2 linked regions of the Fodinibius salicampi genome follow. The protein of the gene in region 2 interacts with the protein of the main gene of each other region in a pairwise test. Links are inferred from orthologs where the notes say so. Each region holds a gene or a part of one and is shown on either strand. Other genes may lie near its edges. The genes, in order: ABEB05_RS09720 and mtgA.

Region 1 (3,333 bases), on a different replicon or contig from region 2:
TATGAATGGCGTACTCATCATCACCGTTGATGATGGCTTTAGCTTGCGGATTTAATGAGATAAAAAGCTTGGCCTTGGCTTGTGCATAATTGTTCAGATCTTGGTGGTAATCGAGATGATCATGGCTTAGATTCGTAAAAGCAGCGATATCAAAATCAATACCGTTTACCCGCTGTTGATCAAGCGCGTGCGAGGAAACTTCCATTATCAAATGCGTGGCGCCAGCTTCCTTTGCCTGCTGCATATCTTTGGCCAGCTCCACCGGATCGGAAGTGGTGAGATTGCTATCCATTGTTTGGCCTCCTACCCATTTCCCCGTAGTCCCCAAGAGGGCAGGGGTTACATTTAGTTGCTGGAGTATTTGGTAGGTTAATGTGGCTACTGTTGTCTTGCCGTTAGTACCGGTAATACCAATGATCTTCATTTTCTGAGCGGGATTGCCGGCAAAAGCCTGAGCAAGGGGACCTAAAAGGCCTCGTGTATCTGCGACCTGTATTATGCAAACTTCTTCTTCAGTTGAAACTGGTTCTTGAATGATAACAACGGAAGCTCCTCGTGCAACGGCCTCTTTGACGTACTCATGTCCATCCGCCTGGATACCTCGAATAGCAATAAATACATCGTCCGGGCTTACTTTCCGTGAGTCGTGCTGAAGCACACCAATATCATTCGGCTCCGGACCGGAGACGTTTGTGGGATTACAAAGCGATATGAGTTCGTTAAAATTCAAGTCCAGTATTTAGCTTCAGTAGTTTGCTATTTGCTTACAAGATTATTGAGAGATTTTGCTTTTCCCCGGATCGTAATCGTGCGTCCTTTCTGCATTTGATCACCAGGACGAGGAAATTGAGTATATACAGTTCCCGATCCGATTCGCTTAACTTCGTAGCCACGACCGGCGATTAGACGGCTTGCATTGCGCATGCTCATTCCTCCAACATCCGGGATGATGGAATATCCATCCGGAAGTTCAGTCGTATCAACTTCAGCTGTTTGATTAGAGAGCTGAAGAGTGATCTGATCCGTTGGAGAAAGACCCGTTCCTGCAGTGGGAGTTTGGGTAGCAATCCAATCGCCACTCCCTTCTATATTAAATGGGATATCCTGTTTGTTGAGCAGGGTAGCAGCTTCTTGCTTTGTAAGTCCTGTTAAGTCCGGGGCCATAGCCCAGGTTTCGGTGGCAATCTCTTGGTCTAAAATTTGTTTTTCGATATCGTTATCGAGTCCTGCAATGCGATTGGCCGCCTGCTGGAAAATAGGCCCGGCTGTATGCCCGCCATAAGGGGGATATGTATCTGGATTATCTAATAAGACCAGAGTTACATATTTAGGGTCATTAGCCGGGAAAAAACCGACAAAAGATGACCGGTAAGAGTTGGTATAGCGACCATTGACGAGCTTTTGGGCTGTTCCTGTTTTTCCCGCAATAGAGAGTCCCTCCACTTGGGCAAGATCTGCCGTACCGGAGTCAGAGACTACACGCTGAAAAACCGGGAAAAGCTTATTAATTGTTTCTTCTTTAGCGATCTGACGAACCGTAACCTGATCCTGCTTCCATACTGTGCTGCCTTCGCTGTTAACAACCTTATCAACAATATAGGGGCGCATCATCTTGCCCTTGTTTGCAAAAGCGGCATAAGCCTGTGCTATTTGGAGGGGCGTAACCTGAACCTCGTACCCAATAGACATCCATGGGAGAGTTACCTTACTCCATTCATAGGGCTTGGGCAGACGCCCTGGCTCTTCACTGGGTAAATCAATATTAGTCAGCGTTCCAAACCCCAGGTTTCGGGCGTACTGATAGAAAGTGTCCTCATCAAGTCGCATAGCTATCTCAGAAGTAGCAACATTTGAGGATTGTTCAATAACTTCGGGAAATGAGAGCGTACCCAATGGATCATGATCACGCATCCATTGTCCATGGATTTTTGTTCGTCCGTTCTCCGGCGTTTCAAAACTTTCATTAAAGTCAACCTTCCCCTGTTCAACAGCAGCAATGGCGGTTACAAGCTTGAATGTAGAGCCGGGTTCAATCATGTCTGAGATAGCAAAGTTCCGCCGGTTGTTTTTACCCAGTGTCGAAGGATCATTAGGATCGTAGGTAGGATAGTTGGCCATTGCTTTGACGGCTCCTGTTTTCGGATCCATAACAATAGCAGATCCATAAGCGGATGAAGTTCGTTCGATCCCTGCCTTTAACTCTTCTTCAACAATAGCTTGTATATGCGAATCGATGGTGGTATAAAGAGAATGTCCCTGCTGAGGTTGCTTACGAGGCGCACCTACATAGGCATAAATGCTTCCGTTGCGCTCTCGCCGAACCTGTTGGACACCATCTTCGCCATGCAGCTGTTCATTGTATTCCTTTTCAAGGCCCGTTACTCCTGTCATTTTGTAATTTGTAAACCCCAAAACATGTGCTGCAAGTGAATTAAAGCTATAGCGCCGCTCATAATTTTCTTCCAGAATGACCCCTCTGATATCCATCTGTCGAAGCGCTTCGTATGCCTGGGCTTTCACGTTCTTATCCAGAACCACATATCGGGATCGCTGAGAGGCCCGGTTAATTTTTTGAAAATAGCCTTGGGATGATAAATAGCCATATTTTCCAAGTGTATCACAGACTTGGTGGATCTCTCCCTGTGTAAGTCCTGATATCTTGGGATCAATAGCTACTTTATAGGCAACGGAGTTGGTTGCAAGAAGACTGCCGTCGGCATCGTAGATATTGCCGCGCTGGGCAGGAATAGAAATATAGTCAATGGCCTGTTCGCTCCATAGCTGTCGTAATTCAGGTCCTTCGATAAAGTTGATGCGGAAAAGCTGCATACCAATGGCACATGGTACTAATAGTACCAGTCCAAAGACTACAAACATTCGGTTTAATATGCCGGAATGTTCTTTTGCCATTTATTTTTCCACCTTAATTACTTTTTCTGCCGGACCACCGTTAATGAATCCGTTTTCTTTTGCTTTATCATAGATTTCTGCGGGACCGATCATGCGGTCGTATGTAAGCTGATAACTGCCGTGCAACCGCTTGGCCTGATTGTATTCGCGTTCCAATTGTTGCACCTCGCGTAGGAGCTCCTGGGTTGCAAAGACATGATTTAAATACAACATGCCCAATATTCCCAACACCACGGCCCCGAGGATTACTTTCCAGGGTTTAAGTGTAACTTTTGGAAGCGAAAAACGACTCTTCTTGCCATTATTATTTACTCGTTTACCATATACTTTCTTTTTGGATTTAGATGATTGTTTACTGCCCTCGCTGCTTTTTTTGCGTTTGTTGGGTCGAACCTTTTTTTTCTTCATCGGAGATTTTATCAG
Region 2 (3,316 bases):
CTCTCTATCCCGGCTGGTAAAACGGATATAGTCTTCCCTTTGCCAGTCAATGTTTTTAAAGCGATCGGGGATGGTATGGGTAAGACGGACCTCCTTGGGATTCTCCAGATCCAAAGCGTAAAGTTCGAAAGGCTCATTGAAATAGGTATATTTGTAAACCAGGTAGCGGTGATCACGGCTAAGCTTAAAATCCTGCCGGTAGCCTGCCCTGGACGTTAGTTTTTGGATCTCATTGGTTTGGGTATTCAGGGTATATAGGTGTCGCTCTCCCGGGCCCGTTTCGCTGGAGGCAAAGACGATACGATGGTTACTGATCCATTCTGCCCAGCTAACTTCAAATTCGCCCTCCGTATGTTTTTGGAGGTTGCTGCCATCGGGATCAACGCTGTAGATATGGTTCCATCCATCCTGCTCGGAAAAGAACATTAGCTTATTTCCTTCGGGGGAAAAATTCAGATCGGTTCCGTAAAACCAACCCTGGGTGGAATCTTCAAAGACGGCGGTTTCCTTTGGCTCTTCGAGGTCGAAAACAATGATTTCTCTTTTCTTCATGGGAGCATCTAGCACGTCAATTGCAAGATATGGTCCCGATGCACTGATATCGGTATCCAGGTAGCCTTTCTGTTTGTGCATAACCTCAACCTTGGACGAGTCCAGGTAGGCCACAGAAATAAGCTGTGTGGGGATGCCCCTTCGGGTAGCACCTGTTTGAACCTTTTCCCCGACATATTCGGGGAAATAGTACTCTTCATAATCGGAGGTGTCCCACTGCGAAAGAACCAGTTTATTACTGCCCGCCCAGTCAAGAATAGAAAAGTCCGGTTCCTCTTCCTTCTTGTTGGTGACTTGTCTGAGTTCTGAGGTCTGGGTGTTTAATATCCATGCGTTGCCTTCCTGGATGTAGGCTATGCGCTGGCTTTCAGGTCCCCACGTAGGGTCGTATTCCGATAGCTCGGAGCTTACCAGCCGGGTCTTGTTGGTAAAGTTGGTATCGGCAATCCAGATATCCCCTTCGTCGCTGTAGGTTAGTTTTGATCCGTCAGGCGAAACACGAAATACAGATTTAAAGCGGGCAGAAGTGGTGTCTTTGTTTTGCCCGTTCAGATCTACCGTATAATACTTTTCCTCCGTTTTGGCCGAATCATTGGCCTGGTAGTAAATGCGGGACAAGTCAGGCGAAAAGGCGGTAAAGTCAGGTCGGTTGCCTGCCAGCAGCGGCTCATAGAAGATGGATTCGAGGCTTAACGTATCCAGTTCGCTTTGTGCCTGGCTTACCAGTGGAAGTAATAAAAGTAGGATTACGCTCCTAAAAAAGTATTTCATGGCTATCTGTGTCATTAGAGAATAGTGCTTGAATTAAAGAAAGGATTGCGGAAAGGGCAAGCAAGGGCTGGTATAATCTTGCGATGAACTGAACATTAATCCAACTTTTCCAGGTAATAAGAGCCGCCTAAAAGGTCCATATACTGCATCACCCAATCACGACGACTAAGCATATAGCCCGAGGGACTGGCCAGGTTATACCGTTTGGGAGCGGGTAATGCTGTAACCATCAGGGCGCTTTGAGATTTGGATAGTCGGGCGGCGGTTGTAAAAAAGTATCGGTCAGCCGCCGATTGAACTCCGTAAACGCCATCCCCAAATTCGGCAATATTCAGATATACTTCTAAAATCCGTTTTTTCGGCCAAAATAGCTCTAGTAACAAAGAAAAATAGGCTTCAATGCCTTTTCGTACATAGGATTGATTGGGCCAAAGAAAGAGATTCTTAGCGGTTTGCTGGGTAATGGTGCTGGCCCCGCGAAGACCTTGTCCCTGCTCATATTCTTCCAGTGCTTCTTGGACCGAGGCAAAATCAATGCCCCAGTGATTTGCAAAGTTTTGGTCTTCTGAAGCAATGGCCGCCATCTTGATGTGGGAAGACATGTCATCCCAGTTGGTCCACTCGTAATGGAGCTCAAAGTGGTCTTCCCCATTCCACCATGCAGAAACAGAGCGTTGCATCATAAATGAGCTTGTGGGCAGGTTAACCCATCGAAATAGCAATACGATCAGGCTTGAGATAATGATAAAGCCTGCGATAAATTGAATAATCCAGCGCCCCAGTCTGATAAAAGCCGATTTCATCTTTCCCCCAAAATTTTAAAAGCAGTTTCTTAAAGAAATACTTTTTTAGCGATAAAAAACATCATTTTTTTGATGGGCTGCTATCATAGCGGCCCCTACTATGCTTGAATCATTCTGGAAGCTTGCGGCCTTGAAAGTGGTGTTTATCTTGATAAAGGGGAATGTTTTGTCCGCTTTTTTGCTCAGCTGTCCACCAAGAATAAAAAGATCCGGATGGAATACTTTTTCCAGGTGTTCAAGTACCAGTTGCAGTCGGTTTGCCCATGATTTTTTAGGAATGCCTTCTTCTTCGCGTGCTTTGTTAGAAGCGCGTTCTTCCACCGTAATGCCGCGAATTTCCAAAAGGCCCAGTTCGGTATTGGGTACCAGCTGACCATTCATGAAAAGAGAAGAACCAATTCCGGTGCCCAGTGTAAGCACAACAACAAGTCCCTGTTTCATCTGTCCGGACCCAAAGTGCATTTCTGCAAGACCAGTGGCATCCGTATCATTGATAACGGAAACCGGGTTATCAGTAATTTCTGAAAAGAGCTGCTCGGCATTGGCGTCAACCCAGGAATCATGTATACGTTTAGCGGATAATACAATGCCATTCCGTACCGGTGCCGGGAAAGCGCATCCTATGGGGCCTTCCCAGTCAAATTCTTTCCGCACGATCCGGTGCATCTGTGCCAGTACTTTGTGGGGGGTGGTATCCTCCAGGGGTGGCGTACTTATGCGTTCTGAGAGAATTTCCCCTTTCACCGTATCTACAATACATCCCTTGAGACCGTAGCTTCCAATATCGATTCCTAAAACTTCCATATGTTGTTATTGGGCAATGGTTATTTATTATTGGTTTTCCCCCTGACCAATAATCAGTAACCATTAACTATTTTTCTATAAGGACCCAGCTGTCTTCTTCGATCATGCGTTTGGCTTTCTTCCACTTGATGTCGATTACTTCCCCGCTACCCATGTTTTGTATTTTAACATAGTCGTTGCGTCCTGGTTCTTCTTCTACAGTAACCGGCTGGGGTTTTTGGTCACTCCGCTGTTGTTGTTGCTGTTGACCTCCATTTTGACTCTGCTGGGCATTGGTTTTAAAGCCCATGTTGGTAGCATCCGAATGCTCTGTTTTAGCTTGGTTCATATTCACCTTAGCGCGTTTTTCGGGTGCTTGCTGGAGCCGCTGTTTGTCGGCCTGCATT

Evidence for each region.
Region 1: the proteins of mtgA (region 2) and ABEB05_RS09720 interact in binary tests that used the Escherichia coli proteins (3 or more experiments, as listed by UniProt). The link is inferred for Fodinibius salicampi from one-to-one orthologs.

The regions. Positions count from the first base shown.
Region 1 is NZ_BAABRS010000002.1:434,329-437,661, forward strand. Bases 334-3,333 are described here. They hold ABEB05_RS09720 (penicillin-binding transpeptidase domain-containing protein), read right to left. Parts: upstream 2,911-3,333; coding sequence 757-2,910; downstream 334-756. Other genes in these bases: ABEB05_RS09715 (UDP-N-acetylmuramoyl-L-alanyl-D-glutamate--2,6-diaminopimelate ligase), read right to left, coding at 334-730; ABEB05_RS09725 (hypothetical protein), read right to left, coding at 2,911-3,318. In the rest of the region: more of ABEB05_RS09715, read right to left, coding at 1-333. UniProt on the Escherichia coli protein: Essential cell division protein that catalyzes cross-linking of the peptidoglycan cell wall at the division septum. Required for localization of FtsN.
Region 2 is NZ_BAABRS010000003.1:287,828-291,143, reverse strand. Bases 273-3,255 are described here. They hold mtgA (monofunctional biosynthetic peptidoglycan transglycosylase), read right to left. Parts: upstream 2,127-3,255; coding sequence 1,419-2,126; downstream 273-1,418. Other genes in these bases: secA (preprotein translocase subunit SecA), read right to left, coding at 2,998-3,255; ppgK (polyphosphate--glucose phosphotransferase), read right to left, coding at 2,172-2,930; ABEB05_RS12430 (S9 family peptidase), read right to left, coding at 273-1,323. Outside these bases: more of ABEB05_RS12430, read right to left, coding at 1-272; more of secA, read right to left, coding at 3,256-3,316. UniProt on the Escherichia coli protein: Peptidoglycan polymerase that catalyzes glycan chain elongation from lipid-linked precursors. May play a role in peptidoglycan assembly during cell division in collaboration with other cell division proteins.